DNA from 3 places in the Pseudomonas sp. 31-12 genome. Region 2 is predicted to be linked to each of the others. Evidence: predicted binding sites of a transcription regulator. Region 2 holds the regulator's gene; each other region holds the start of a gene.

Region 1 (10,520 bases), 2.6 Mb from region 2:
GTCAGGTCGCCTTCGCCGCTGGCAATGTCTTCGAGCATGTGCGCCACGCCGAGGATCGGTTTGGTCACGCTGCGCGCCATCAGCCACACCAGCAACAAACCAATCAGCGCGGCCAGTACACCGAGTCCGAGTTCAACCAGAGTGCCGCTGCGGTTGCTGTCATCGAGTTGGTTTTTCAGGGCTTCGGCAGGGCCGACCAGGACTTTTTCCGGCACGTCGAGCAACACGCCCCAGGGTTTTCCACCGGGGATCGGCTGGAAAGGGGACAGCACTTTCAGTTGCTGGTTGCTGTGCAGGCTTTCGGTTTTGCTGCTGGTGGCGAGCATGCGAATCAGCTCGGCACCGTTGGTCTTATCCACCGCATCCAGGCGCTGGCTGAGTTTGCTGGCGTCCGGGCTGTAACCGGCGAGCAAGCCGGCCGGGCTGATGATGCTGACATTGGTCTGGCCGTCATAGAGTTTTTTGCTCGCGCCCTGACTCATGGCCTGCAGGCTGTTGAGGTTAATGTCCACAGACAGCGAGGCGATGACTTTGCCGTTGACCATCAGCGGGAACACGATGCTGGTCATCAGCACGTTCTGGCCGTCGATCACATAGAAATACGGTTCGATCACGCACGGCTTGAGCGTGGTGCGCGGGCAAGTGAACCACGCGTTGGCCGCTTCGCCGCTGGGGCCAGCTTTGGTGTCGGCCATGTCGCTTTCCGGCAGCGCCATCGACGTCACGTTGCCTGGCGTCGGTTGCGACCAGTACAGGGCGAAACGGCCCTTGTCGTTGCTGCCCAGCTCGGCCTGGCCGGCGAACAGATCGTCCTTGCCGTCCAGCGCGTTGGCTTCAAACACCAGCGACAGGCCAAGCAATTCCGGGTTGGCTTGCAACGCTGACTTGACCTGGCGGGTCAGGTCTTCACGCAGGTCGAAGGCGTCCAGAAAGCGCTTCTCCGCCTGATCGCGCAGGAACAGCACCTGACGCGAAAAACCGTGGCCGTACTGATAGGCGTCCATGAACTGCTGGCGAATCACCAGCGCCTGGTTTTCACCCTGGGATTCGATCCGGGCCTGAGCGGCTTCGGTGAGCATCTCCATGCTCGAGGCTTTCACCATTTCGGAGCTGTGCTCCATGCGATACAGGGAAAGACCCACCAGCAGGGTCACGATGCCGGTCAGGCACAGCCCGGCCAGCAGGGTGATTTTCCATTGGATGGAAAGTTGTCTGAGCGACATGGAGAGACGTCCTTATTCGATATTTATCTGAGACTTTGCACTGTAACGGCCGTCATTCGGCTTTCTTTATGCCATCGGATAAATGGGTACCTGTGGCGAGGGAGCTTGCTCCCGCTGGGGTGCGAAGCGCCCCTAAAACCTGAGATAGCGGTTTGTCAGGTACACCGCATAGGCTCAATTGCGACTGCTGCGCAGTCGAGCGGGAGCAAGCTCCCTCGCCACAGGTCACCCTATGTTGTTACACATCGTTACCGACCACACGCTTTGACACCGGGCCGACTCTGCGGCACAGTGCGCGCCCTCTAATAAAACCCATTCTTCAATCCGCTGGCGGCTCTTCGCAGACGGCCGGCTGAGCTCATTTCGCTTGCCCTGAGGTAACGATGATTAATGCTGTAATTGCCGCGGTCGGCGTCATGCTGATCCTCAGCCTGTCCCGCGTGCACGTAGTGATCGCGCTGATTGTCGGCGCCCTGGTCGGCGGATTGACCGGTGGCCTGGGCATCGACGCCACCCTTAAAGCCTTTAACAGCGGCCTCGGCGGCGGCGCGACGGTCGCGTTGTCCTATGCCTTGCTCGGCGCGTTCGCCGTAGCGATTGCCAAGTCCGGCCTGGCCCATGCCCTGGCGGACAAAGCCCTGCTGATGGTTGATCGTCAACACGCCAACGGTGGCCGTCAGGTCAAGTGGCTGCTGATCGGCTTGCTCTGGGTAGTGGCCATCGCTTCGCAGAACATTCTGCCGATACATATCGCCTTTATTCCGCTGCTGGTGCCGCCGCTTTTATATGTGCTGACCAAGCTGCAACTGGATCGCCGTTTGATCGCCTGCGTCATGACGTTCGGCCTGATCACGCCGTACATGTTCCTGCCGGTGGGCTTCGGCAACATTTTCCTGAATGAAATCCTGCTGGCCAATGTTGCCCGCAGCGGCGTCGACATCAGCGGCATCAACGTCACACATGCCATGGGCATTCCGGCGCTGGGCATGGTCGTGGGCCTTGCGGTCGCGTTTATCAGCTACCGCAAGAAACGCGTTTACGACCTGGAAAAGATCGAGAAAGTCGAGCAAGTCGCGGTGGAATACAACCCGCTGAGCCTCATGGTGGCCGCTGTGGCCATCGCGGCGGCGTTCATCATTCAATTGCTGCTGGATTCGATGATCATCGGGGCGCTGTCTGGATTCCTGATCTTTTCGGTGTCGGGCATCGTGAAATGGCGCGACACCGACGACCTGTTCACCGAAGGCATGAAGATGATGGCGATGATCGGCTTCATCATGATTGCCGCCTCGGGTTTCGCCGAAGTGATGAAAGCCACCGGTGAGGTGCAAACGCTGGTTGAGACGTCGGCGTCGTGGATCGGGCACAGCAAAGGCGTCGGCGCGTTGTTGATGTTGCTGGTCGGCCTGCTGGTGACCATGGGCATCGGTTCGTCGTTTTCCACCGTACCGATCCTGGCGGCGATTTTCGTGCCGTTGTGCGTGCAACTGGGGTTCAGCCCGATTGCGATCGTGTGCATCGTCGGCACGGCCGGCGCCCTGGGTGACGCCGGTTCGCCGGCCTCGGACTCAACGCTGGGCCCGACCTCTGGTCTGAATATCGATGGCCAGCATCACCACATCTGGGACACCGTGGTCCCGACCTTCCTGCACTACAACCTGCCACTGCTGGCGTTCGGCTGGGTCGCCGCGATGGTCCTTTAACCCCTATTCCCTGTGGGAGCGAGCAAGCCCGCTCCCACAGGGAACTCAGTGTGCCTGCGATTCAACTTTTGAGCTGGCGTGCCGTTAAAGCCTTTAACCACGCCAACAAAATCAAAAGAGTGAACCGTCATGCGCATGAGCCTGAAGGCTAAAGTCCTGTCCCTTGCCGTCCTCCCGGTGTTGCTATTTGCGCTGGTCATCAGCCTGACCACGCTGTTCATTTTGCAGGAGCAGGCGCACAAGGAAGTCGAGGAAACCCGCCAGCGCCTGCTCAGCGATGCCAAGGCCACCCTGCAAAGCTACGTTGCCGTGGCCATGACCACGATCAAACCGCTTTACGACGCGGCCGCCCCTGGCGATGACGCGGCGCGGGCGCAGGTGATCAAGCTGCTGTCGAGCATCACCTACGGCAAGGACGGTTATTTCTTCGGCTACGACTCCAACACCGTGCGCCTGTTCAAGGCCAACAGCCCCGACGGCGTGGGTCAGAGCTTCAAGGACAACCGCGATCCGAACGGCGTCTACGTCAACCGCGACCTGGTGAAAGTCGCCAAAGACGGCACGCATTACCTGCAATACAGCTCGCCTTTGCCCGGCAACACCCAAGTGCTGGTGCCGAAACTGGGCTACACCGAATACCTGTCGAAGTGGGACATGGCGGTCGGTACGTCGGTGAACCTCGACGGTATCGAGGCGCAAGTCGCGCTGGTCCAGGCCAAGGTGCAGGAGCGGATGGAAGGCGTGGTGCTGACCATCGCCGGCCTCGCGGTGGTGATGTTGCTGGTGATCGCGGCGGTCGGACTGCTGCTGGCCAATACCATCCTGCGTCCGCTGAACCTGATGAAAGCCAACCTCGATGACATCGCGGCGGGCGAGGGCGACCTGACTCGTCGCCTGACCATCACCAGCCAGGACGAACTCGGCGAACTGGCCGGCTCGTTCAACCGCTTCGTCGACAAGATCCACAGCCTGGTGCGCCAGATCACCGAAATGACTTCGCAACTGACCGGCCTGGTGAATCAGGTTTCCGATCAGGCCCAGCGTTCGGATCAGGCCATGGAGCGTCAGCGTCACGAGACTGATCAGGTGGCCACGGCGATCAACGAAATGTCGGCGGCGGCACAGGAAGTGGCGAAAAGCGCGCAAAACGCGGCGGTGGCTGCTCAGCAAACCGACGAAGAAGGCCAGACCGCCAAGCGTGTGGTGGCCGGCAGCATCGTGAAGATTCATGCGTTGGTGGACGACATTCGCAGCAGCGGCGTGTCCCTTGATAGCCTGCAAAAAGACGTGTCGTCGATTGTCAGCGTGCTGGGAGTGATTCGTTCGATTGCCGAACAGACCAATTTGCTGGCACTGAACGCCGCCATTGAAGCCGCGCGCGCCGGTGAGGCGGGTCGTGGTTTTGCAGTGGTGGCCGACGAAGTGCGGGCGCTGGCCAGTCGCACGCAGATCAGCACCCAGGAAATCCAGGGCATGATCGACCGCTTGCAGGCCGGGACCCAATCGGCGGTGGAAGCGATGCGTCGTTCCAGCGAGGCGGGCGATGGCACCTCGGCACAGGCCAATGAGGCCGGTGCATCGCTGGACACCATGGCTCAATTGATCGGCACCATCAACTCAATGAACGCGCAAATCGCCAGCGCCGCTGAAGAGCAGACTGCCGTGGCTGAAGAAATCAACCGCAGCGTGCATCAGATCGCCGTGGCGGTGGACAACGTCGCCGACGAAACCCAACTCGGCGCCCAGACCTCACGCAGCCTCGCCGACCTCGGTCAGCGCCTGGGCAAACTGGTCGGCCAGTTCCGAATCTGACTTTATTTGCAAAATATTGGAGGCAAGCACTGAACCTGTGGGAGCGAGCTTGCTCGCGATAGCGTCGGCACATCCAGCATCAATGTGACTGATCAACCGCTATCGCGAGCAAGCTCGCTCCCACAGGTTATGTGGTGTCAGGGTCTGTCCCAATAAGGCACCGTGCCGAAGCATTCAACGAAGAAATCAATCACCGTGCGCACCTTTACCGACAACCGGCGGCTGCCCGGCCACAGTACTGCAATCTGCTGCGGCTCAAGGCTGTTGGACACCTGATATTCCCCCAGTACCGGCACCAGCGTGCCATTGCGCACCGCCTCACCAATCAGCCACGACGGAAACATCACCAGCCCCAAACCCTGTTCGGCGGCTTGCGTGAGCGTGTCGGCGTGGTTGCCGGTGATCGGCCCTTTCACCGAGTAGGGCGTCCAGTCCTGTTGCTCTTTGCGGAAAAACCAGCGTTGCTGACCGGCCACGCCTTTGTAGGCCAGGCACTGATGCCCCGCCAGCTCTTCGGGGGCTTGTGGAGTGCCATGGCGTTCGAGGTAGGCCGGGCTGGAAGCGACTTGAAAGCGATGGGGCGCCAGGATCCGTGCCTGCATGCTCGAATCGTGCAATGGGCCGATGCGGAACAGCAGGTCGGCACCTTCCTGCAACGGGTCGATGTAGCTGTCGGTTTGCTGGATATCCAGCTGCAGTTTCGGATAGCGCGCGCACAACTGCCCCAGCCACGGCGTCAGATGCCGTTGCCCGAAGACCACAGGCGCGTTGATTCGCACCAGTCCGCTGGGTTCGCTTTGCTGTTCCTGCAAGGCCTGTTCGGCTTCCTCCAGTTGCACCAGCATCAGCCGCGCGTGATGGCCGAGCATGCGTCCCGCTTCGGTGGGCGTGACGGCTCGCGTGTGGCGGTAGAGCAATTGCTGGTTCAAGGCCTGTTCCATTAACTGGATCTGCCGGGAAATAGAAGAGGGCGCCAGGCCCTCGCGGCGGGCGACTTCGGAAAAACTGCCATGGTCGAGCACCGCGACAAACAGCCGAAGTGCCTTGAATCCCAGCTCGTTGAGGCCGTGCATGATGAGTCCTGCTGTGCGATTTGCGCAAAAGTGTTGTCAGGATGCTCCCATTTATCGCAAAGCAGCGCCAGCCGATAATGCGCGCCATCCGGCGGGTTAATGCCTGAACACCGCGAATCCCTGTGGGAGCCGGGCTTGCCCGCGATGGCGGTGTATCAGGCGCTGCAGTGTCGACTGGTACATCGTCATCGCGGGCAAGCCCGCTCCCACAGGGTTAGCGCCTCAACTGATACTGGTAGGATTTTCCTTATGCAATCTTCTTCAATCGACATCGCTGCAGCGCCAGCGACCCAACCGGGGCTGCGACTGTTACTGCTGCCACTGGTGATTCTCGCCGGCATGGGCCTTTCCGTGGAGGCCGGTTTGCTCGGGCCGCTCGGGGTGCAGGTCGGGCACTTATGGGCGACGTTGAGCATCTTCGGCGTCGGCTCGGCGATTTTGTTTTTGCTGTTGTTGTTCAGCGGCAAGCAACAAGGCCCAGCTTTGAACACCTTGCCACGCTGGCAGTTGATCGGCGGTTTCCTCGGGCCGATCTACGTGGTGGTGCTCACCCTGGCCACGCCGCACATCGGGATCGCGATGACGATGATCGCGATCCTCTCCGGGCAGGTCGGCAAAAGCGTGCTGATCGACCACTTCGGTTGGTTCGGTGCCACCCGCAAAAAGGTCAACGGTGAACGTTGGCTGGCGTTGCTGCTGATTGTCGCGGCACTTGTTCTGATTGCTCGGGGTTGATGATGAATCTGATTATTTTGTTGGCCGTGGTCGTGGCCGCCGGTGCGGTGTTGAGTATTCAGGCGGCGATCAACGGACGCCTGGGGGAAACCGTCGGCGTGTTGCGCAGCAGTCTGCTGACCTTCGCGGTGGGCGCGGTGGTCACCGGTTTGCTGATCCTGTTTTTCGAACCGGCCCATGCCGTGACCCTGCTGGATGTGCCGAAATGGCAGCTCAGCGGCGCCTTGTTCGGCGTGGTCTACATGATGGTCATGGTCGGCGCGGTGCCGCGGGTCGGCACGGCAGTGGCGACCGTGGCCGTGATCGTCGGGCAGTTGGGCATGGGGATGTTGATCGACAACTTCGGCTGGCTGGGTAACCCGGCAATCGAGTTGTCGAGCAGCCGGATGCTGGCGATGGTGTGCCTGGCGCTGGCGTTGCTGTTCATGTATCGCAGCAGCACGCGAAGCGAGTAACCCGAGCCATTTTGTAGCTCCTACACTGATGACTGAGGTGCGCATTTGCCGCACGCGACGACCACATCAATGGAGTCAGACTCATGATCAGCAGTGACAGTAAATGCGACTGCCCCAAATGTTCCTGCAAACTGGGCGAACACCCGATAGCGCGTCACGGCAAGCACTATTGCTGTGAAGCGTGCGCCAAGCACCACGAACATGGCGAGGAGTGTGCGAGCAAGGGCTGCAAGTGCGCGCACGCCAAATAGCTCATCAACAGGAAGTGGAGCCACTCGGGCTCCACTTTTTTTATGTCTGGTTTCCTCCCCTCGTGATCTTCAGCCAGCCGGTCGCCACGTCACATTTTCGATGCCGAATTTCTCCGCCAGCGGCTTGCTGGTTTTTTGCACCTTCTCTCGGCCAAAGCGGGGGATTCGTCCGACCCCTGCATCACAACTGGCCCAGTGCCAAGCCTCCGCGTTGTCCATTTTGTCCAGGCGGATAATGAAAGACTTTGGCGCGCCATGAAGGGTGTATTCAATGACGAAAAGTTTTGCGTTGTTCATAAAGCCCGTATTCCTCCCTGTGGTAATACAAGGATCGTCTGGGCTACGGAAAATTCAGTTGGATTGTCAGACGGTTGCCGCCCGTAGCGACAAGGTCGCTGCCCCGTTACCATGCAAGACCTGAAAACCCCAATGATCATTGCCCATGGCCCTTGCCGCCCCGCCAGACCTGAGTGATACCGATGTGCCCGTGCAACCGCTGGCACGCACGTACCCGCGCGGCTTGTATATCGAGCCGCACGAGCATGTCTGGGGCCAATTGCTATACGCGATGAGCGGGGTGATGTGGGTCGAAACGCCTCATGAGGCGTTGGTGGTGCCGCCACAACGGGCGGTGTGGCTGCCGCCAGGCGTGCCGCATGGCATTCGCGTGGTCTCGGATCTGCAGATGCGCAACATCTACTTGCGGCCCTCGTTGGCGGCCACGCTGGACGACCGTGTTCAGGTGATCGAAGTCGGCGGGTTGCTGCGTGAGCTGATCGTCGGGTTGGTGGAGCAGGGCGACAATGGCACGCCCGAGTACTACGAAGCGCTGGTCGGCCTGGCGCTGTTGGAGCTTAGGCGAGCCAGGCGATCGCTGTTGAAAATCCCGTTGCCGGATGATTCCGACCGGCGCCTGATGAACCTGTGTCAGGCGGTCATGGCCGCACCCTCGCTGGATATCCCCTTCGAACAGCACGCGGAAAACGCCGGTGCCAGCGTGCGCACTCTGGCCCGGCTGTTCAAGGACGGCTTGGGCATGGGTTTCGCCGAATGGCGACGCCAGGTGCAACTGGCGACTGCGGCGGCGGAGTTGATTCAGGGCGTACCGGTCAGCACGATTGCCCGGGAACTGGGCTATTCGCCGAGCAGCTTCAGCGACATGTTCCGCCGGGAACTGGGTGTCGCGCCTTCGCAATTTTCGACGGGCCAACGCGACGTCCAGCCATAACGCAGACTTGTGGCCACTGGCGAATCCCTGTGGGTTACTACCCAGTTTGCATTGCAACCTGTATTGGCGCCTTGGCCGATATTCAGAAGCACTTGGCCGATGCCCTTCGCCACCGCTCTCTAGACTTCAGACCTACCTTGTTTGCCCACGGAGTCTGCCATGAGCTACCTCATCTCGCTGGTCATCGGTCTGGGCGTCGGTCTGCTCTACGGCGCACTGGATTTTCGTTCTCCCGCCCCACCGGCCATTGCCCTGGTGGGCCTGCTGGGCATGCTCGCCGGCGAAAAGTTGTGGCCCATGGGCCGACAGCTGGTGGCTGGCTGGGTCTCCTGAAACCCCTTCCTTTTTGCGATGGAAACTCTCATGAAAGCACTGCAATTCGACCAGGCCGGTGACCTCTCGGCCCTGCGCTACGTTGATGTTCCGACCCCCGTTCCCGGTGCCGATGAAGTGCTGGTCCAGATCAAGGCGGCCGGCCTCAATCCCAGCGATGTGAAGAACGTGCTGGGGCGTTTTCCCTACACTACGTTGCCGCGGATTCCCGGTCGGGATTTCGCCGGAGTGGTGGTGGAAGGGCCACAGGCACTGATCGGTCAGGACGTCTGGGGCACCGGTCGTGAACTGGGCTTTTTTGCCGACGGCTCCCACGCGCAATTCGTCAAACTGCCGGCCAATGGCGTAGTGCTCAAACCCACCCACTTGAGCTTCGCCCAGGCTGCCAGCCTCGGTGTGCCGTACACCACGGCGTGGGATGCCCTGGAACGCAGTCTGGTGACGACCGGAACGCGGCTGCTGGTGATCGGCGGCGGAGCGGTGGGCAGTGCCGCGCTGGCGCTGGCCAAGGTGCGTGGCGCTCAGGTACTGGCGGCGGCGCGCCGGCCCGAGCAGGTCAAGGATCTGCAGGCGCAGGGCTATCAGACGTTGCAACTGGATAAACCGGACGAGCTGGGTGCGCAGGTGAACGCTGTGTATGCCGGCGGCGCTGATGTGATTTTCGACACCACCGGTTTCTGGCTGCCGGCCTCGGTCCCGGCTTTGGCCACTTTCGGTCGCATCGCGATCATTGCCGCGCCGGTGGACGGCATGGTGCAACTGCCGGCGCTGGCGTTGTATCGCAAGGGCGGTTCGGTGGTGGGGATCAATTCGCTGTTGTACGGCGTGCAGGCGTGTGCGGCGATGCTGGATCAGTTCGGCAAGTTCTTTGATCAGGGGCTGTTGCCGTTGCCGGAAGGGTTGTTTGAATCACCGTTGGCGCAGGGGGTGGAGCGGTATGCCGAGGTGAATCAAGGGGCTGGCGACAAGGTGATTTTGTTGCCGTAACCGGCATTGATGGTGGGTGGTCTGGCCTCTTCGTGAGCAGGCTCGCACAATCGTTCGAGGCGTCAGCGAAGGTTGTATCGGGTCAGTTTTTTCTCGAGATTTTCCCGCACCAACGGCCACTCCTCATCAATGATGCTGAACCGTACCGAGTTACGCTTGCGCCCATCCGGCATGATTCGTTCGTGGCGCACGATGCCTTCCTGTTGCGCGCCAAGCCGCAAGATCGCGTTGCGCGACTTCTGGTTGTTTTCGTCGGTGGTGAATTGCACTCGCACGCAGTCCAGCACCTCGAAGGCGTAACGCAGCATCAGGTATTTGGCCTCGGTGTTGACGAAGGTTTTCTGCCAGCGCGCAGAGATCCAGCTGCTGCCGATTTCGGTTCTCGACATAAAAAGGTTGCGGGTGATGCATGCCATTACAGGGTAGCGGCTGTCGATTGGCAATAGTGTGGGGCCATGAAGGACCATGACTGCTATGGTCAATGGACGCTTGCCTGTCATCCACCCGATCAGGCAATCGATTGACAGGATCCCATGCATGGAATTGACCGCTACGACCACCACCGCCCCCGGGCGCCATACACCGATCACACGGAACCTGGTCTGGTCCGTCGGACTGGTATTTGTATTAGGGGTGCTGATCGCCCTCGTTGCCTTGTTCAGCATTGCCGGCCGGCTCGATGCCCAGGACCTGGCCAAGACCACGTTTTACACCCAGCGT
Region 2 (10,520 bases):
AATCGGTGCCGCTGCCGGACGCGCAGGCGTGCTGCTGCCGTAACTGCTGACGCTCGAAGGCGCAGGCGTCGGGGCTGGCGCGGCGACAGGAGCCGGTGCGCTGTAGGTGTTGGCACGACGGTTACTGCGCGAGATGCTGAGAATCTTCTCGCACAGCAGTTGCTTGACCTTATCCGGGTTACGGGAGATGTCTTCGAAATTCTTCGGCAGGAAATCCACTGCGCCTGCGTCCAGCGCATCGAGGGTTACCCGGGCGCCTTCATGGGTCAGCGAGGAGAACATCAATACCGGGGTCGGGCAGCGCTGCATGATGTGCCGCACCGCCGTGATGCCATCCATCATCGGCATCTCGTAGTCCATGGTGATCACGTCTGGCTTGAGGGCCAGCGCCTGATCGATCGCCTCTTTTCCGTTGGTCGCCGTACCGACGACCTGGATATTCGGATCCGCTGAAAGAATTTCCGAGACGCGGCGGCGGAAAAACCCCGAATCGTCCACCACCAGGACTTTGACTGCCATAAACACTCCGTTAGGACGGAGCGAGGCTCAGTCGCCCCGCTCCACCAGAATCAAATACGCCGTGCGGCGTAACGCTTGAGCATGCTCGGTACATCGAGAATCAGCGCAATGCGACCGTCACCGGTGATGGTGGCGCCCGACATGCCCGGGGTTCCCTGGAGCATTTTGCCCAATGGCTTGATGACCACTTCTTCCTGGCCCACCAACTGGTCGACGACGAAGCCGATCCGCTGAGTGCCCACCGAAAGGATCACCACGTGGCCCTCGCGCTGCTCTTCGTGAGCGGCGGAGCTGACCAGCCAGCGCTTGAGGTAGAACAATGGCAGTGCCTTGTCCCGCACGATCACCACTTCCTGGCCGTCCACCACGTTGGTGCGCGACAGGTCGAGGTGGAAGATCTCGTTGACGTTCACCAGCGGGAACGCGAACGCCTGGTTGCCGAGCATGACCATCAGCGTCGGCATGATCGCCAGGGTCAACGGGACCTTGATGACGATCTTCGAGCCCTTGCCCTTGGTCGAATAGATATTGATGGTGCCGTTGAGCTGGGCGATTTTGGTTTTCACCACGTCCATGCCCACGCCGCGTCCGGAGACATCGGAAATTTCGGTCTTGGTCGAGAAACCCGGCGCGAAGATCAGGTTGAAGCAATCGGACTCGCTGAGGCGATCGGCTGCATCCTTGTCCATCAAGCCTTTCTTCACGGCGATGCCGCGCAGAACGTCAGCGTCCATGCCTTTGCCGTCATCGGAGATGGACAGCAGGATGTGGTCGCCTTCCTGCTCAGCGGACAGGATCACCTTGCCGCTGCGAGGCTTGCCCATCGCTTCGCGTTCGGCCGGCTCTTCAATACCGTGGTCGACCGAGTTGCGCACCAAGTGGACCAGCGGGTCGGCCAGGGCCTCGACGAGGTTCTTGTCGAGGTCGGTTTCTTCGCCGACCAGCTCCAGGTTGATCTCTTTCTTGAGCTGGCGAGCCAGGTCGCGAACCAGACGCGGGAAGCGCCCGAAGACTTTCTTGATCGGTTGCATCCGGGTCTTCATGACCGCGGTCTGCAAGTCGGCCGTGACCACGTCTAGGTTCGACACGGCCTTGGACATGGCTTCGTCGCCGCTGTTGAGGCCCAGACGGACCAGGCGGTTACGCACCAGAACCAGTTCGCCGACCATGTTCATGATTTCGTCGAGACGCGCGGTATCAACCCGCACGGTGGTCTCGGCTTCACTGGCCGGTTTTTCCGGTGGTGGCGCGGACGGTGCACGGGCTGGAGCCGGTGCAGCGGCAGCCGCTGGCTTCGGCGCTTCGGCCTTAGGCTCGGGCGCCTTGGCAACCGGTTTCGGCGCCGCAGCCTTGGCGGCTGGAGCAGCGACCGCTGCACCTGTACCGACTTCGGTGAATTTGCCTTTGCCGTGCAATTCGTCGAGCAGCGACTCGAACTCGTGATCGGAGATCAGATCGCCACCAGCCGCTTTAGCGGTTGGCGCAGCCGGCGCAGGTACGGCGGCAATGGCCGATTCCAGCGCCTCTACCGCAAAGTTGCCCTTGCCGTGCAACTGGTCGAGCAATGCTTCGAATTCGTCGTCGGTGATGTCGGAGCTGTCGCCTGCCGCTTTCGGGGCAGCCGGTGCAGCGGGCGCTGCCACTGCGTCGACAGCGAACTGGCCTTTGCCGTGCAATTGATCGAGCAACGACTCGAACTCGGCATCGGTGATTTCGTCGCTGGCCGCGGAATCCGCAGCAGCCACTGGAGCAGCTGCCGGTGCTTCGGCTTGAGCCTTGACGGCGTTCAGCGAGTCCAGCAGTTGCTCGAATTCGTTATCGGTGATGTCGCCCGATTCTTCAGCGGCCGGTGCTTCGACCACTTCAGCCACCGGTGCGGCTTCATCAGCCGTTTGCGGCTCGGCCAGACGGGCCAGTGCCGCGAGCAATTCAGGCGTGGCAGCCGTGATAGGGCTGCGTTCGCGCACTTCGGTGAACATGCTGTTCACCGCGTCCAGCGCTTCGAGAACCACGTCCATCAGTTCCGAGTCGACGCGACGTTCACCCTTGCGCAGGATGTCGAACACGTTCTCGGCGATGTGACAGCACTCCACCAGCTCGTTGAGCTGGAGGAAGCCGGCGCCCCCTTTTACAGTGTGAAAACCGCGAAAAATTGCATTGAGCAAATCCGCATCATCCGGTCGGCTTTCCAGCTCGACCAGCTGTTCGGACAGTTGCTCTAGAATCTCGCCGGCCTCAACCAGGAAATCCTGAAGGATCTCTTCATCGGCGCCGAAGCTCATTAAGGGGGTGCTCCTGAGGTCTAAAAACCTAAAAAACCTAAAATGCTAAAACTCTAAAATCCTAGGCTGGATAACAAATCGTCCACATCGTCCTGACCGGACACAACGTCTTCTCTTTTATCGGCATGAATCTGCGGACCTTCACCCTGAGAGAGATGTTTTTGCGGATCTTTTTCAGCGAGCATCGCATCACGGTCATGTTCGATACCCGCAAAGCGGTCTACCTGACTGGCCATGAGCACGAGTTTGAGCAGGTTGCTTTCAACTTCGGTGACCAACTGGGTCACGCGCTTGATCACTTGACCGGTGAGGTCCTGGTAATCCTGGGCCAGCAGAATGTCGTTAAGGTTGCTCGACACCGTGCGATTGTCCTCGCTGCTGCGCGTCAGGAAACCGTCGACCCGCCGGGCCAGCTCGCGGAACTCTTCAGCCCCGACTTCGCGACGCATGAACCGACCCCAATCCGTGCTCAACGACTGGGCTTCTTCGCTCAGGCTGTTGATCAGCGGCGTGGCGTTTTCCACCAGGTCCATGGTGCGGTTGGCGGCGGCCTCGGTCAGCTTGACCACATACCCCAGGCGCTCGGTGGCGTCCGTGATCTGCGACACTTCCTCGGCTTGCGGCATGTTCGGGTCAATCTGGAAATTGACGATCGCGCTATGCAGCTCGCGAGTGAGCTTGCCCACTTCCTGATACAGGCCGCGGTCACGGGTCTGATTGAGCTCATGGATCAGTTGCACCGCGTCGCCGAACCTGCCCTTTTCAAGGCTGTTGACCAATTCGACCGCGTGTTTTTTCAGGGTCGATTCAAAATCGCCCTGTGAAGATTCGTTATTGTCCATAGCTCCCCCGGTGACGCAGTGCTCAACCGATGCGTTCGAAAATCTTTTCGATTTTGTCTTTCAACGCCTGGGCCGTGAAGGGTTTGACCACATAGCCGTTAACACCGGCCTGGGCCGCTTCGATGATCTGCTCGCGCTTGGCTTCAGCGGTGACCATCAGCACTGGCAGGTGCTTGAGCTTTTCATCCGCGCGCACGTGGCGCAGCAGATCGATGCCGGTCATGCCAGGCATGTTCCAGTCCGTTACCAGAAAGTCGATGCTGCCGCTGTTGAGGACCGGGATCGCAGTGATGCCATCGTCAGCCTCGACCGTGTTGGTGAACCCAAGGTCACGCAACAGGTTTTTTATGATCCGCCGCATCGTTGAGAAGTCATCAACGATGAGGATTTTCATGTTCTTGTCCAATTCGACCTCCAAGCAGTCTTAAACGCGCCCAGCACCTGGACACGCCATTTCAATCAATCCGGCAATGCACTCGATGACTGTCTGGAGCACAACAGATCGCGACCGATGCAGTTCAACACTCCACCGGTCTCGTTCGCAGTGTCCCCACACTGCCTTCAGCGCGCTCGCCACTCCCCCAAACGCCCCCGCAAACGGGCCGCGCACTGGCTATGTAACTGGCTGACCCGCGATTCGCTGACCCCCAGGACCTCACCGATTTCCTTGAGGTTCAGCTCTTCGTCGTAGTACAGCGCCAACACCAGTCGCTCACGCTCCGGCAAATTGGCAATCGCGTCCGCCAGCGCTGCCTGGAAGCGTTCATCTTCCAGATCGCGTGACGGCTCCAGATGTGCACTCGCGCCATCCTCGTGCAGCCCTTCGTGTTCGCCGTCCTGCAACAGATCGTCGAAACTGAATAACCGGCTGCCCAGGGTGTCGTTCAAAATCCCGTAATAATCATCGAGACTCAATTGGAGTTCGGCCGCAACCTCATGATCTTTAGCGTCACGACCGGTTTTAGCTTCAATCGAGCGAATTGCGTCGCTGACCATCCGGGTATTGCGGTGGACCGAACGTGGCGCCCAGTCCCCCTTGCGTACTTCATCGAGCATCGCGCCACGGATTCGAATGCCCGCGTACGTCTCGAAACTCGCGCCTTTGCTGGCGTCATATTTGGTCGATACTTCAAGCAGGCCGATCATCCCGGCCTGGATCAGGTCTTCAACCTGAACACTGGCCGGCAGACGGGCCAGCAAGTGGTAAGCAATGCGTTTGACCAGTGGCGCGTAACGCTCGATCAGCTCGTACTGCGCGTCACGTGCCGACTTCTTGTAGAGGTTGTAGCCACTGGCTGTCATAGGACGGGTCCTGCGGTCTGTTGCACGAGGCGCTCGACGAAAAACTCCAGGTGCCCACGCGGGTTGGCAGGTAACGGCCAGGTGTCGACCTTCTGCGCGATTGCCTTGAACGCCAGGGCGCACTTGGAACGCGGGAAGGCTTCGTAGACGGCGCGCTGCTTCTGCACAGCCTTGCGCACGCTTTCGTCGTAAGGCACCGCGCCAACGTATTGTAGGGCGACGTCGAGGAAGCGGTCCGTGACCTTGGTCAACTTGGCGAACAGGTTGCGACCTTCCTGCGGGCTCTGGGCCATATTGGCCAGGACGCGGAAACGGTTCATGCCGTAATCGCGGTTCAGCAGTTTGATCAGCGCGTAGGCATCCGTGATCGAGGTCGGCTCGTCGCAGACCACCAGCAAGACTTCCTGCGCTGCGCGAACGAAACTGACTACCGAGTCACCAATACCCGCAGCGGTGTCGATCACCAAGACGTCGAGGTTGTCGCCGATATCGCTGAAGGCCTGGATCAGGCCGGCGTGTTGGGCCGGGCTCAAATGAACCATGCTCTGTGTGCCGGACGCGGCCGGGACGATGCGGATACCGCCGGGGCCTTGCAACAGAACGTCGCGCAGCTCACAGCGGCCTTCGATCACGTCGGCCAGGGTACGTTTGGGTGTCAGCCCTAGCAGGACGTCGACGTTCGCCAGCCCCAGATCGGCGTCCAGCAGCATGACGCGCCGGCCGAGCTCAGCTAGAGCCAGGGACAAGTTCACTGACACGTTAGTCTTCCCGACGCCACCTTTGCCGCCGGTCACCGCGATCACCTGTACGGGATGCATGCTGCCCATGTTATTTCTTTACCTTGTCTTGCATAGACGGAGGCCACATTACTGGCTGCGCGTTCATCAACTGAACAATGCATGGCAGACCATCGATGTAGGTACAAAAACTGTTCATTAGTACCTCAGCCAACCTGCCTGGTCGGGCTGTGGTAAATATCAGCGAACATGTCAGCCATGGCTTCTTCGCTGGGTTCTTCCTGCATTTGCACGCTTACGGCGCGACTGACCAACTGATGACGACGCGGCAGATGCAAATCATCTGGAATACGCGGGCCATCGGTCAGGTAAGCCACCGGCAATTCATGACTGATCGCCAGGCTCAACACCTCGCCCAGACTTGCCGTTTCATCCAGTTTAGTCAGGATGCAGCCAGCTAGCCCGCAGCGCTTGTAACTGTGATAAGCGGCCGTTAGAACCTGTTTCTGGCTGGTGGTTGCCAGAACCAGATAGTTTTTTGACTTGATGCCACGTCCAGCCAGGCTTTCGAGCTGCATGCGCAGGGCCGGATCGCTGGCCTGAAGGCCCGCGGTATCGATCAGCACCACGCGCTTGCGCAACAATGGATCCAGCGCCTGCACCAGCGATTGGCCCGGATCGACGTGAGTTACCGACACGTTGAGGATCCGGCCCAGGGTCTTCAATTGTTCCTGAGCACCGATACGGTAGCTGTCCATGCTCACCAGCGCGATGTTTTGCGCGCCGTATTTGAGCACGTAGCGGGCCGCGAGCTTGGCCAGGGTGGTGGTCTTGCCCATGCCGGCCGGGCCGACCATGGCAATCACGCCGCCCTCTTCCAGTGGCTCGACTTCCGGTGTGGCGATCATCCGCGCCAGGTGCGCCAGCAACATGCGCCAGGCCTGACGAGGTTCGTCAATGTCGGTAATCATCGCCAGCAAATCGCGGGACAACGGGCCGGACAGGCCGATGCGTTGCAGGCGACGCCAGAGACTGGCCTGGGCCGGACGACTGCCTTGCAGCTGATTCCAGGCCAGGGAGCCGAGTTGCACTTCCATCAGCTCGCGCAGGCTGTTGAGCTCGAAACGCATCGAATCGAAAGCCCGTGGGTCCACACCGCCAGCGGCGGGTGCCGGGGCTGGCGCGGAGCGACGAGGCTCGGCGTAGGTCGGTTCGATCAGCGGCTCGGCAGCGGTCAATGGCAGGCCGGCGAACAACTGGCGATTGGTGGTCTTGTCGCCTTCGGTTTCGCCTTCGCCACGCAGGCTCAATTCGGCCTGGGCGGTGACGATCCGCGACTGGGTCTTGCGCAGCTCATCCTCGAGTTCCATGTTCGGAACACGCGGGGCCAGCGCCGACAATTTGTAATCCAGCGCAGCCGTCAGCTCGACACCACCGGCGATCCGGCGATTGCCAATAATGGCGGCATCAGCGCCCAGCTCATCACGAACCAGTTTCATGGCCTGACGCATATCGGCGGCGAAAAAACGCTTAACTTGCATAAACCACTACCTCAGCCGTTGGGCCCTACTGTCGCAACGATGGTCACTTGCTTGTTGTCAGGAATTTCCTGATAAGCCAACACATGCAAACCCGGGACTGCCAGTCGGCCGAATCGCGAAAGCATCGCGCGAACCGGACCGGCCACCAGCAGAATCACCGGTTGACCTTGCATTTCCTGACGCTGCGCCGCATCGATCAACGAACGCTGCAGCTTCTCAGCCATGCTTGGCTCCAGCAGAACGCCCTCTTCCGAGCCTTGTCCTGCCTTCTGAAGACTATTGAGCAATATTTGTTCCAACCTTGGCTCCAGCGTGATAACTGGTAGCTCGGAGTCAGTGCCTACAATGCTTTGGACGATTGCGCGGGAAACGCCGACGCGCACCGCAGCCACCAAAGCGGCAGTATCTTGACTCTTGGCCGCATTGTTGGCGATGGCCTCGGCGATGCTGCGAATGTCCCGCACGGGCACCTGTTCGGCCAGCAACGCTTGAAGCACTTTGAGCAGCTGCGACAGCGACACCACGCCCGGCACCAGCTCTTCAGCCAGCTTCGGTGAGCTTTTGGCCAGCAATTGCATGAGTTGCTGGACTTCTTCGTGACCGATCAACTCGCTGGAGTGCTTGTACAGAATCTGGTTCAAGTGCGTCGCCACGACCGTGCTGGCATCCACGACGGTGTAACCAAGCGATTGTGCCTGGGCACGCTGGCTGATTTCGATCCACACCGCTTCCAGGCCAAAAGCCGGATCTTTGGCGGTTATGCCGTTGAGCGTGCCGTAGACTTGCCCCGGGTTGATCGCCAGTTCGCGATCCGGGTAAATCTCGGCTTCGGCCAGGATCACGCCCATCAGGGTCAGGCGGTAAGCACTCGGCGCCAGGTCGAGGTTGTCACGAATATGCACAGTCGGCATCAGGAAGCCCAGGTCCTGGGACAGCTTCTTGCGCACACCCTTGATCCGCGCCAGCAACTGACCACCCTGGTTGCGATCCACCAGCGGAATCAGGCGATAGCCGACTTCCAGGCCGATCATGTCGATCGGCGTCACATCGTCCCAGCCCAGCTCCTTGGTTTCCATGGCACGGGCCGGCGATGGCAGCAGCTCTTGCTGACGCTTGACCTCTTGCAGGGCCTGAACCTTGACGACGTTCTGCTTCTTCCAGAACAGGTACGCACCACCGGCCGCCAACGCGGCCATGGACAGAAAGGAGAAGTGCGGCATGCCGGGCACCAGGCCCATCACCGCCATCAAACCAGCCGCCACGGCCAACGCTTTGGGCGAGGCGAACATCTGGCGATTGATCTGCTTGCCCATGTCTTCCGAACCGGACGCACGGGTCACCATGATCGCCGCCGCTGTCGATAACAGCAGTGATGGCAATTGCGCCACCAAACCGTCACCGATGGTCAGCAAGGCGTACACCCGGCCGGCGTCGCCGAAGGTCATGCCGTGCTGGAAGATACCGACCGCCATGCCGCCGATCAGGTTGATGAACAGAATCAGCAAACCGGCGATGGCGTCACCGCGCACGAATTTGCTGGCACCGTCCATTGAGCCGTAGAACTCGGCTTCCTGGGCCACTTCCACCCGGCGCAGTTTGGCCTGGTTCTGGTCGATCAGGCCGGCGTTCAAATCGGCGTCGATCGCCATTTGTTTACCGGGCATCGCATCGAGGGTGAAACGCGCGCTCACCTCGGAAATCCGCCCGGCACCCTTGGTCACCACGACGAAGTTGATGATCATCAAGATCGCGAAGACCACGATACCAACCACGTAGTTACCGCCGATCACCACCTCGCCGAAGGCCTGGATTACCTTACCGGCGGAAGCGTGACCGTCCTGTCCGTGAAGCATCACCACCCGGGTGGAAGCCACGTTCAGCGCCAGTCGCAACAGCGTCGCCACCAGCAGAATGGTCGGGAACACTGCGAAATCCAGCGGCCGCAAGGCGTAGACGCAAACCAGCAGGACGACGATCGACAACGCGATGTTGAACGTGAAAAACACGTCCAGCAGGAACGGCGGGATCGGCAACATCATCATTGCCAGCATGACCAGCAGCAACAACGGCACACCCAGGTTGCCCCGACTCAAGTCGGCAACGTTTGTGCGGGCAGTGTTGAATAACTGAGAGCGATCCACCGGTTTTCCCCGTTTCTTTAAAGCAAACTTTTGACGCCCAAACCAGGCGCAGGGCGGCTATTGCAAGAAACCTTCCAACTTTTGCAGGCGCTTGAAATAGAGGGGGTCTCAGGGAAATCGCAGTGGCTGATCCGGCGCTTTCGCGAGCAAGCCCGCTCCCACATTCGACCGCATTTCTCTGAGCGCGCGCGGTTAAATGTGGGAGCGGGCTTGCTCGCGAAGAGGCCATCAGCGACAGCGCAAAACTCAGGAATCGCGGCGCAGATCCGGTGGAATCGGCAGATTATCCTTGAGCGGATCCGGGCGTTTGCCCTTGCCCGCGCGGTACTGGCGGATCTGGTAGACGTAGGCCAATACCTGGGCAACCGCCAGATACAACCCACCAGGGATTTCCTGCTCCAGCTCCGTGGAGTAGTAGATCGAACGTGCCAGGGCCGGCGATTCGAGTAGCAGCACATTGTTGGCCACGGCGATTTCACGAATCTTCAAGGCGAGGAAGTCATTACCCTTGGCCAACAGCACCGGCGCACTGCCCTTGTCCGGGTCGTACTTGAGGGCGACAGCGTAGTGTGTCGGGTTGGTGATGACCACGTCGGCCTCGGGAATGGCCGCCATCATCCTCCGCTGGGACATCTCGCGCTGCAACTGGCGAATGCGCTGCTTGACCTCCGGACGCCCTTCCTGATCCTTGTGCTCGTCGCGCACTTCCTGCTTGGTCATCAGCAGTTTCTTGTGGCTTTCCCACAGCTGCACCGGCACGTCGACGGCGGCGATGATGATCAGCCCGCAGGCCATCCACAAGGTACTCCAGCCGACCACTTGCAGGCTGTGAATAATCGCCATGTCCAACGGCTCGTGCGCAATGCGCATCAGGTCGTCGATGTCGGAAGACAACACTGCCAGCGCCACGAACAGCACGATGAAAAATTTCGCCAGGGCCTTGAGCAGTTCGACCAGAGCCTTGGCCGAGAACATTCGTTTGAGCCCCGCACCGGGGTTCATGCGACTGAATTTCGGCGCCATCGAGCTCGCCGCAAACAGCCAGCCGCCGAGGGAAATCGGGCCGATCAACGCAGCCAGCAACAAGGTGATCATCACCGGCTGAATCGACAGCAGGGCGATCTGCCCCGAGTGCAGGAGAAAGGTGCCCATGTTG
Region 3 (10,520 bases), 1.3 Mb from region 2:
GCCGATGTTGAAGTTGGCCGAGTTGTAATCGCTGTTGGAAATCGACTGCCAATCACCACCGTCCGGCCTGATCTTGCTCTTGCGGGCGAACTGATCGGTGAACGAGAACGACATACTCATCTTCTCGTTCAAGGCGAATGCAATGCCGGCGCCGATCTGCCAGGAATCGCCCAGCTTCACGTCCCCTTTCACCTTGGAGCCGACTTGAGGACTGATGTCGCTGAAAGAGTCCTGCACGTTGTAGGTGTAGGACAGGCTGCCGAACAGCACGGCAGGGTCGAAGGTCTTGACCAGCGAGATACCCGGGGTGATCGCCCAGACACCGTTGCCGGTCGGCAAATCCTCGGGGACGGAGAGGTTATCGTTGGTCGGGTCGCTGACCAGCTTGATGCCGTAAGGGTCTTTGCCGGTCGGTGCCTTGACGCGCAGTGTAGCGACCGCGTCGGGCAGGCTTGCCGACTCATCCAGAAACTTGTAGGCAACGCCAACGTTCACATCGCCGATGGTCGGGTCGCGAGTAACGGTTGCGTCAGACGTCACCGGGCCTGCGCCACCAGCCCCACCGGAGGAGTACGTCGATTCGCGATAAACCACGGGAACGTTAATGTCGAACTGCCAGCGCTGTGCCACGTTGTAGCGGGCGGTCAGGTCCAGGGTCCAGTTGTCGGCCTTGATGCGGTCGAGGTTGATGTTGCCGAGGAAAATCGAGTCCAGTGCCAGGAAGCCGTTGAGCGTTAATGCACGGGTATCGTAGTGCGTGTAGGTCAGGCCTGTTTCGACACTGAACTTGCCGCCACCGAAGAAGCCGCTGGCTTCGTCATACAGGTTGGAAACGCTTTGCGCAGGCTCCGAATCCTCCTTGAGCGACTGGCCGTATGAACTGCCGGTGGTTCCCGGCGCTCCGGCGGCCACCGCCTGGCCACCCCTGGTGCCTTCGGCGGGGGATTTGGTCAGGCGTTTGGGAGCCGGTGTTGCCGGTGCTTCTTCGACTTGGCGAACGCGTTGCTCGAGTACCATCAACGCGTTCTGTTGTGCTTCGTAACGCTGTTTCAACTCCATGAGTTCTTGTTTTAGGATTTCGACCTGGGGGTCCGGTGCTGCGTATAGCATTGAGGCCGGGGCCAGGCTACTCAAACATACCAAAGCTCTGAACGTAAAAGATCGTTGCATGGGTTAGCCGTCCCTTCTGACTACATCTGATGAGACTGAGCGTAGATCAGAATCCGAGAGTGCGAAGGCCTTTGAGCTGGTCCAGATTGCCGCTCACCGATCCGGCTGATGGCACGTTGTCACGCAGCACCACATTGAAGGACGTGAGGTTACGGACCTGGTTGCTGCTGCCGAGCAAAGTCGTGTTCTGCATCAGTCCACCCTGGGCCAGGCGTTGTACGGTACTGCCCTGGTTGTTGTTGGCCACGATGTTGAATTGCACACCCGTACCGGTCGAGGAAACGCTCATTGAGCCCGCGCCATTGTTGCCGACCAATGTCATGCCTGCCGCCAGTGCCTGGCCTTGCTGTTGGGTGACTGGCGCCTGGTTAGCCTTAGTGACGCTGATATCGACGTTGTTGTAGGCCGTATTATTGTCGCCGGCCGCCCGCACGACCTGGGTGACACCTTCGGTGGTGTTGAGGCCGCTGCCGCCCGTGACGGCGCCGGTGCCGGTACTTTGCGAGCGCGCGGAGCCATTACCTTTTTCATCGATCATCGACACATAGAACTGTGGCTTGATGGTCGATTGTTGAATTTGCATCGTGGAAGTCGCGCCGATCACTTCACCGTTGGCATTTTGCCAAGTGCTCGTCATCGCAATGCCGAAACTGATGATCCGTCCCGGCATGACATAGCGGCCTCGCAGCGTCGCCAGTTCCTGATCTTTGAGTTCAATGGGTTTGAACGTCTGTGCCTGGGTCGGCAGGCTGGCGGCCAGGCAAACCACGGCCAGCCAGAATGGAGTCTTCATTGGATGCTCCCGGAGCGTCATGCTCGCTTGTTATTAGAAGAAGTCGCTTTGGATAAATCCAAAATCCATCAACTCTGCGTCCTGCACCGGGCTGAAGGCGTTGATGCGGTTCCTGGCGGTCAGTGGCATGGGCGGGTCGAGCAGCGCGTTGTTTTTGTCGTAACCCTGGCCAATGACGGCAAAGATGATGCCGTTCCAGCCTTTTATGAAGTCGTCTACTTTGTAACGTTTATGTCCGAGTACCGGATCGCCGATATAGACCCAGCCCTGATGGACTCTTTGCATGACCACAAAATGTTTGTAGCCACGGATATCCATGAGTACCACCACCGGAATCCGGATATCGCTCAACGTTTCCGGCGCTACCCGATAGCCACGGGCCCGCATGCCGATACTTTCCACGTAACGCTTCATGTCGAGCATGGAGAAGCCCTGGACGCGGACAAGGTCTTGATCGGAGTGAGCCAGCATGCCTTCGATGATCTGTTCTTCATCCACGTCGAGCCAATAGGCTTGGCGCAAGATGGTTGCCAACGCCGCTGCGCCGCAACTGAAGTCGGTTTTCTGTTGCACCAGGTCGGCAAATTTACGCTCGCGTACGCTCTGGATCGGCTTGTACACAACAGCGCCGCCCGGCAGGATGGACAGCGGCATTTGTGCGGCCTCGATCACGGTGGCCACGCAAAGCAAAATTGCCAAGGCGATTATGCGCATGGTGGGACGCCCCCTGATGGTGTTGAAAGAGGCCCCCGTAAGGGGGCCTCCAGAGACAGCATTTAGAACGATTGGTTGGAAATGGCCAACGAGTTGCTTTGTTGGTTGCCCACACCAGCCGCCACGTTGACGCCCAGGTTGCCGCTGCCGCCGTTCACCGAACCGCTCAGGGTTGCAGTGTTGGTCACAGGGTTGGCCCAGCCAGTTGGAGTCAGCACTTGATAAGAGTAGGTGTTGCTCAAATCATAAGAGCTGCTTTCACTGTAGGCTTTCGCTTTTGCGTACTCAGACTCGGACGATTTGCTGCCCGATTTTTCGTACGAGGAGTCAGACGACTTCGTGTACGACTTGTCGTACGATTTTTCGAACGACGAATCGCGAGATCTGTCGTACGAGGAATCGCGCGATTTGTCGTACGAGGATTCGTGCGACCTGTCATACGATTTGTCTATCGAAGCATCAAGCGTTGCGTCGAGCGATGCGTTAAACGATGCGTCGGACGAACTGCTGCGAGTGCGATCGCCCCAGCCATTGTTGACGGTAGAGGAGCTGGAAGCCGCCGCAGTAGCATCCAGCGTAGCGTTCAACGAAGCATTCAACGAAGCACTCGAAGAACCGCTAGCACTGCTGCTGTTAGAACCGCTCGCATTGCTGCTGTTCGAGCCGCTCGCATTACTGCTATGAGAACCGCTTATATCAACGCTTTTTGAACCGCTGGCGTCATAGCTTTTGGAACCGGCTTTGTTCCAGCTGGAAGAAGCGCTTTGACTGCCGCTTGCCTCAAACGACTTATCTTTGGAGAAACTGCCGCTCGCCGTATTGGTAACGGTGATCGTATCAACGCGGTAGGTCCGATCAGCGTTGTTGTTCACGATCAGGCCGGGACCGTTTTGAACGGCGGACGCGGTGGCGGTTGCATTACCCAGTGGAGCATTGGCGTTGGCAATTGCCATGGTGTTTTTCTGCTGGTTCAGATCGCCGCCAGCAATGTTGATACCCATGTTGCCGCTGCTGCCGCCGCCAGATCCGCTCATTACGGCAGAGTTGGTGGAGCCAAAGTTATCGACGCGGTTATTGTTGCTGACTTGCCTCACGTCAGCGGTGGCAGTGGCCGTGCCGAACACAAAGCTGTTATCGATCGCGGCGTTGTCGGAGGCTGCGTTGGCGATGGCGGCGGCGTTGTCTTGCTGGTTGCCGGCACCGGCCGCCACGTTGACGCCGACGTTGCCGCTCGCGCCTGCGGCCGAACTGCTCATCTCGGCCGAGTTTTCTGTCCCTTCATTCCAGATGCTATTGCCGGTACTGTTCTGCCGGTCCGTCGCATTGGCAGTCGCATTGATTGGGACCATTCTTGCAGGAGGGGTTTGTTGTTGGCCACCGTTGTGATGACCATGATGGTTGCCACGCCGATCATTTTGCCCAGCTTGTACAGCAACAGCCATGACCGCAGCAATTGCGAAAACCAGAGGCTTTAGTGCCATCGAAGGTTTCATGGTGATTCTCCGTACTTATTTTAGGTTAAGTGTTGTTTCTTACCTTTTGGGTCAATCCACGACCCGTACGCTCAGGGTGTTGGCCATGCGGTTTCCCACCCCGGCGCTCTGATTCAACTGGATCACCCCACGGCTACCGGTGAATGCCTGGTCACTGGTAGTGACCTGGCGATAGCCGGGTGCAGAGTCAGTTGGATCGGAGTTGTTGAGCAGCGCCACGTTCTGTTGCATGAGGACGCTGTCGTCGATACTTTGCGGCTGTTTACTGATGCTTATCCGCAGTGCGTTGGCTTGCTGGTTACTGGCACCTGCGCTCTGGTTGACACCCAGTACGCCGTTGCCGTGGCTGAAGGAGTCACCCTGAATGTTGGACTGGGCATCAATTCTGGGGTCGACAACGGTGCGCAAACGCTGGCGAATCTGCGTGGTCGCACTGGCATTGGTACCAATGGCGATGGCCCGGGCGTTGGCCTGTTGCTGAAGATCGCCCGCCGCCTGGTTGACGGTGAGGTTGCCTTGGTACTGCATACCCGAACCGTCGATGTCGGCGTTATTGATGACGGGAGGTTGGGCAAAGGTCGATGCACTGCAAAACATGGCGATCATCAGCAGCGTACGATTCATCTTAACGGTCTCCCGTTATGATTTTCAGAGCACCCAGGCCTTGCTGGATGTTGGAATTGACCATGTTGGCAATACCATTGCCCGAATTTCCCGAACGTCCGGCAGGGAGGTTGGAAAGTTGGGTCTGGTTGCTGATATTGCCGCCCAGGTTGTTGGTGTTTTGAGTGACCAGGCGGTTGATGCCTGCACCACTGGCGACGTTGGCAAAGTCGCCGTCGCTCAACTCGTTCGTTTGCTGGAGGATTTGTCTGGACGGGTTGGCATTGACGGTCGTGGGGTTAGGGTCGGGGATGACCGGCGGGATGGTTGCATTGCGGGTCTGCACATCACGTTTGATCGTAATAATGCCGTTGTCAGCCTGTACCGGCAGGCAGATACCAGATCCCAATACGCATCCAATCATCAATAGGCTGTAGATGCTTCTATCAAATTTCCCCACGGCGGCAATTCCTTCTGTAAATGAAACGCTGGCCCTTATCAGCGTTGCGAGGTAGAGAGCAGAAGGTGTGCCGCTTTCTGTTTTTCTTTCAAAAACAGGTGGTTGACTTAAATTGTCGGGGTGGTCAAAAAAATTATGTAACGCCACTGAGACAGAGCCACGCAAAAACGCCGTCCATGCGGGCGGCGGTGCTCGCTGGGGGCATTGAACGAAGGTTGTATCACTGGCTTAACATTTTCTTGCGGGAACGCTCGAGCCGCTTTAGATCGCGGGTTTGCGCAGGAATGGGTGTTTCAGGGATGGACAGTTTCGGCGGGGTGGGGCCCCCAGGTCAGGCCTTGAGCAAGCGCGTCACAGCTTCGAATGCCGCGTCCTTGCGCTGTTGCCAGTCCCCTTGCAATACCTGGCAAGGCTGGCGGTGCAGGTCAAGCCATTCGCGGCTGGCCTGGAAAAACGTTTGGCGTTCTGCCAATTGCGGTTGGCAACGCTGCCCGTCGTCATGCCAGGCCACGGTTTCAGGGCTTAGCAGTAAATGCAGGTCGTAGTGCCGCGCCAGCAATGCGTGCTCGATCCATGCCGGGCAAGCGCCAAACAACGTGCGGCTCCAAAGGATATTGCTGAGTAGATGCGTATCGAGAATCAGCAGTGACGGTTGCCGGGCTCGTGCTTCGTCCTCCCACGTAAGCTGGCCATGAGCTATCGATGTAATGTCATCGTAGCGGGTTTCTCGAGCTTCGCTTTCGATAAAGTGCCGAACGTACTCTTCGACCAATATGCCGCCAAAGTTGGCGTGTATCTCGCCCGAAAGCCAGCTCTTGCCGCTCGATTCCGGGCCAGTGAGTACCAACACTTTCATGCGTGCAAGGCCGGGTCAGCGCGCCATTCACGCCAGCCTTGTACGGCAAGCAACAGGAACAACGCATAGAGGGCAGCAGTCAGGTACATGCCTTTATAAAGAAACAGCCCGACGAAAATCACATCAAGGGCGACCCACAACGGCCAGCACTGCACGCGTTTTTGCGCCATCCATAACTGTGCCACCAGGCTAAAGCCGGTCAGTGCAGCGTCGAGCCACGGCTGCGCGGCATCAGTCCAGTGCGCCATGGCGGCACCCAGCAACAGACTGCCGATGGCGCCGGCTGCAAGGCTCGTTGCGATCGACTTTCCATCGAGCAGGCTGACCTGCCGACCGGTATTCGCCTCACCCGCGCGGGTCCATTGCCACCAGCCGTAAATCTGCAGCGCGGCGTAGATCACTTGCAGGAGCATGTCCGAATACAGCTTCACTTCAAAAAAGATCCAGCTATAAAGCAGCACCATGACCAGACCGATCGGCCAGCACCAAGGGTTCTGTTTGACCGTCAACCAGACGGCAATCACGCCGAGGGAGGCGGCAAACAGTTCAAGCCCGGACATGGGGATTCCTTGGGGAAAACGAAATAGGGGGGCGGATTGTACCGGCAGGCGTCGCCAAGTAGAACCGGCTCTCGCGGTCTGTAGCAGCTGCCCTGTGGCGAGGGGGCTTGCCCCCGCTCGGCTGCGAAGCAGTCGTAAAACCTGAACGCACGGACTATCTGATGCACCGCGATGTCTGAATTCACGACTGCTCCGCAGCCGAACGGGGGCAAGCCCCCTCGCCACAGGGCAGCTGCTACAAGGGCGTTGTTACACCCGGAACTGTTTGAGAAGGCTGTTCACCTGCTCGCTCAAGTCCTTGAGCCGAACGCTGGCCACACTCGATTGCTCGGCTGCCAGCGCAGTGCTGTGGGACAAGCCTGCCGCCTGGGTGACGTTCTGATTGATGTCTTCCACCACATGGGCTTGCTGCAGGGTCGCGCTGGCGATCGAGGCGTTCAGTCCGTTGAGGTTGCGCAACGCCTGGCCGATTGCATTCAGGCTGGCGCCTGCCAGACCGGCCTGTTCGATGGTCAATTGCGACGCCCGGCTGCTGTCGCCGATCACTTTGACCGCCGCTTCGGAGTGAGTTTGCAGGCGTTCGATCATCGACTGGATCTCCGCCGTGGATTTCTGCGTACGCTGGGCCAACAGGCGCACTTCATCGGCCACCACCGCAAAGCCTCGACCTTGTTCACCGGCCCGGGCGGCTTCGATGGCTGCGTTGAGGGCCAACAGGTTGGTTTGCTCGGCAATGGAGCGGATCACCTCCAGCACGCTGCCTATCTGGGTACTTTCAGCCGCCAGGGTACGAATCACTTCAACCGCTTGATCAATGGTGCCGGACAGTTTGTCGATCTGCTGCAAGCTGCCATCAATGTTGATCTGGCCCTGCTGCGCCTGGGATTCGGCATCGCGCATTTCGCTGGCCGCATGTTCGGCATTCTTGGCCACGTCCTGCACGCCGTAAGTCACTTCATTGATCGCAGTCGCCACCAGTTCCATTTGCTGGGACTGTTGCTGGCTGCGCTGCTGAGCCTGTGCGGCGTCGTTGCCCAATTCGCTGGAGGACTGGCCCAAGGCACTGGCGGACACTTGCAGCTCGCTGATCACCCCTCGCAGTTTGGCGGTGAAGGCATTGAAGTGCCGGGCCAACTGAGTGACTTCATCCTGGCCATGGGTGTCGAGGCTGCGGGTCAGGTCGCTTTCACCGCTGGCAATATTGGCCATGGCGTTCACCGTGGCCTGAAGCGGACGCACGATGCTGCGAGCAATCATGATCACCAGCAACGCCATGATCAGCGCAATCACCAGGCCGACGAAAGAAGCCTTCCAGACCTGGGCATGGAACTCCGTCTGCATGTCATCGATATACACGCCGGAGCCAATTACCCAACCCCACGGCTCGAACAGTTTGACGTAAGAGGTTTTTTCAACCGGATCGCTGGCACCCGGTTTAGGCCAGCGGTAGTTGACCGTGCCGGCGCCCTTGGCCTTGGCCACGGCGACCATTTCGTTGAACAGTGCAAACCCGTCGGGGTCGCGGATCGCCGAGAGGTTCTGGCCATCGAGTTTGGGGTTGGCCGGGTGCATCACCATCACCGGCGTCAGATCGTTGATCCAGAAATAGTCGTTCTGGTCATAACGCAGCCCGCGCACGGCGGTCAGTGCCTGTTTCTGCGCGGCATCGCGGGTGAGCGTGCCGGCGGTTTCCAGGCCATGGTAGTAAGTCAGAATGCCGCTGGCGGTCTGCACCACGTGCTGGGTTTTCTGGGCCTTGGCCTGATACAGGTCGTCATGGATCTGCTTGAGCATCAACACGCCCAAGGTTAATAACATCACCACCGACACGATCAAGATGAGCCACAAGCGTCGGCTGATCGACACACTGCGCAAGCTGTTCATAACGCTGTCACTCCGATTTCTTTTTCTTGTAATAAACGATTGCCAGCATCCAACCACGCTTTGCCGGTCGGGCATATGCGACCCAAGTCTCATTACGCGGCAGCGTTATCGAGGCTTGTCTGATAGGATTTCGGCCCCGCGCGGAAAAACCTGAATCCAAGTTGATTTTTCACGGAATTTTTACGGTTTCGTCTGGATCCTTTGTGCGCGGGACTTCGGCTACGCTTGGCGCAGTGAACGATTAAAAAACTAACGGGGCATGCCTTGGCGCATCGCCTTTGGGGGATTGATGGATCTTTGGACCGCCTTTCAGGCATTGATTCTCGGGGTTGTAGAGGGGCTGACGGAGTTTTTGCCCATTTCGAGTACAGGCCACCAGATCATTGTGGCTGACCTGCTCAACTTCGGTGGCGAGCGCGCCATCGCTTTCAACATCATTATCCAGCTGGGGGCGATCCTGGCCGTGGTGTGGGAGTTTCGCCGCAAGATCTTCGATGTGGTCACCGGCTTGCGCACTCAGCCGAGCGCTCGACGCTTTACCGCGAACCTGCTGATCGCCTTCATGCCGGCCGTGGTGCTGGGGGTGATTTTTTCCGATTTGATTCACCACTACCTGTTTAACCCGATCACGGTGGCCACGGCATTGGTCGTGGGCGGTATCGTCATGCTCTGGGCTGAACGGCGCCAGCACGAAGTGCACGCCCACACCGTCGACGAAATCACCTGGAAAGATGCCCTGAAAGTCGGTTTTGCCCAATGCCTGGCCATGATTCCCGGGACTTCACGGTCCGGCTCGACCATCATTGGCGGTCTGCTGTTCGGGTTGTCGCGCAAGACTGCCACGGAGTTCTCGTTCTTCCTGGCGATGCCGACCATGGTCGCGGCAGCGGTGTATTCAGGCTACAAGTACCGCGACCTGTTCGTGCCGTCTGACTTCCCGGTATTTGCGCTCGGCTTCGTCACGGCGTTCATCTTCGCGATGATTGCCGTCAGGGCCTTGCTGGTCTTCATCGGCAGTCACAGCTACGCGGCATTCGCCTGGTATCGCATCGCGTTCGGCCTGGTGATCCTGGCTACTTGGCAGTTTGGCTGGGTCGACTGGACCGCGGTCAATCCATGAGTGACGCCAGCGCGCGCAACAACCCCGGACGCCGGTCCGGGGGCGAGCGGTTCCAGCATCCACGGCTGAAACTGCTGGTGTTGGCGGTCCTGTGCGCGCTGCCGCTGACGGGCTCGGTGTCGCTGTGGCTGCACGGGGTTTCGCTGATTCCCCTGGCGGCCTATGGCATCGTCAGCGTGCTGGCGTTCTTTCTGTACTGGAGCGACAAGCGCAAGGCGCGCGCCGACAGCTGGCGGACCCCGGAAAACGTGTTGCACGCGGTGGAACTGGCGGGCGGTTGGCCGGGTGCCCTGCTGGCTCAGCAGGTGTTTCGGCACAAGACCCGCAAGGTTTCGTACCAGCTGGTGTTCTGGCTGATTGTGCTCATGCACCAGGTGTTCTGGATCGATCAGCTGTTTCTTGGCGCCCATCTGTTTGCATTGTTCTAAAAGAAAGAACACTAAAGCAGCAGGCTGACCTGGGTACGCTTGGGCAGCTTGCTCACCACCAGTTGGTGCGAACGTTTCAACAATTCCTGCAGTTCCTCGGCACCCAGCGGGTAGGGCGTTTGCATGATGATCCATTGCGCCCGCGCCAGATACGGCGCCGGGTGGATGCCCGGACGGTCGCAATGCCCGAGGAACAGGTCCTTGTCGACCTTGAACGCCAGGGAATCGCCGCGCAGGTTCTGCAAGGCGAACATCTTGTTCCCGGCAATCGAAAACACCCGAACGCCTCCCCATTTGTAGTCTTCCCGCGCGCCGGGCAGCGCGAGACAGAATTGCGCGACGTCCTCTTCGCTCATGCGTCCAGCCTTCATATCAATCGGTCCCCGCAGGCATTGAATGATTCGATCAGATGGTCGATCCAGGCCCGCACGGCCGGCAT

The links. Region 2 encodes FliA, which starts transcription of late flagellar genes. Its sites were predicted from a motif close to CTAAAGTTTNNNNNNNNNNNGCCGNTAA; they were not measured.
Region 1: a site for FliA is predicted at 2,987-3,014, ahead of DJ564_RS21995 (methyl-accepting chemotaxis protein). Genes of this name have one in related genera too.
Region 3: a site for FliA is predicted at 8,661-8,688, ahead of DJ564_RS15420 (methyl-accepting chemotaxis protein). Genes of this name have one in related genera too.

The regions. Positions count from the first base shown of each region.
Region 1 covers NZ_CP029482.1:4,635,097-4,645,616, reverse strand. The annotation lists partial or broken gene DJ564_RS32890 (HAMP domain-containing protein) at 1-80, opposite strand, end outside; gene DJ564_RS22000 (Na+/H+ antiporter family protein) at 1,610-2,926, shown strand; gene DJ564_RS21995 (methyl-accepting chemotaxis protein) at 3,056-4,738, shown strand; gene DJ564_RS21990 (LysR family transcriptional regulator) at 4,876-5,811, opposite strand; gene DJ564_RS21985 (DMT family transporter) at 6,061-6,546, shown strand; gene DJ564_RS21980 (DMT family transporter) at 6,546-7,001, shown strand; gene DJ564_RS21975 (metallothionein) at 7,085-7,252, shown strand; gene DJ564_RS21970 (DUF6555 family protein) at 7,322-7,549, opposite strand; gene DJ564_RS21965 (helix-turn-helix domain-containing protein) at 7,695-8,480, shown strand; gene DJ564_RS21960 (DUF1427 family protein) at 8,640-8,813, shown strand; gene DJ564_RS21955 (zinc-binding alcohol dehydrogenase family protein) at 8,844-9,800, shown strand; partial or broken gene DJ564_RS21950 (GNAT family N-acetyltransferase) at 9,863-10,183, opposite strand; gene DJ564_RS21945 (EAL domain-containing protein) at 10,338-10,520, shown strand, end outside.
Region 2 covers NZ_CP029482.1:2,005,261-2,015,780, reverse strand. The annotation lists gene DJ564_RS09315 (chemotaxis response regulator protein-glutamate methylesterase) at 1-519, opposite strand, end outside; gene DJ564_RS09310 (chemotaxis protein CheA) at 570-2,801, opposite strand; gene DJ564_RS09305 (protein phosphatase CheZ) at 2,855-3,643, opposite strand; gene DJ564_RS09300 (chemotaxis response regulator CheY) at 3,666-4,037, opposite strand; gene fliA (RNA polymerase sigma factor FliA) at 4,205-4,945, opposite strand; gene fleN (flagellar synthesis regulator FleN) at 4,942-5,772, opposite strand; gene flhF (flagellar biosynthesis protein FlhF) at 5,889-7,223, opposite strand; gene flhA (flagellar biosynthesis protein FlhA) at 7,235-9,364, opposite strand; gene flhB (flagellar biosynthesis protein FlhB) at 9,611-10,520, opposite strand, start outside.
Region 3 covers NZ_CP029482.1:3,270,628-3,281,147, forward strand. The annotation lists gene DJ564_RS15380 (hypothetical protein) at 1-1,170, opposite strand, end outside; gene DJ564_RS15385 (hypothetical protein) at 1,217-1,963, opposite strand; gene DJ564_RS15390 (C39 family peptidase) at 1,997-2,677, opposite strand; gene DJ564_RS15395 (heme utilization protein) at 2,740-4,170, opposite strand; gene DJ564_RS15400 (adhesin) at 4,222-4,794, opposite strand; gene DJ564_RS15405 (hypothetical protein) at 4,796-5,233, opposite strand; gene DJ564_RS15410 (AAA family ATPase) at 5,565-6,089, opposite strand; gene pnuC (nicotinamide riboside transporter PnuC) at 6,086-6,649, opposite strand; gene DJ564_RS15420 (methyl-accepting chemotaxis protein) at 6,899-8,533, opposite strand; gene DJ564_RS15425 (undecaprenyl-diphosphate phosphatase) at 8,823-9,653, shown strand; gene DJ564_RS15430 (DUF1294 domain-containing protein) at 9,650-10,081, shown strand; gene DJ564_RS15435 (MmcQ/YjbR family DNA-binding protein) at 10,093-10,452, opposite strand; gene DJ564_RS15440 (LysR substrate-binding domain-containing protein) at 10,449-10,520, opposite strand, start outside.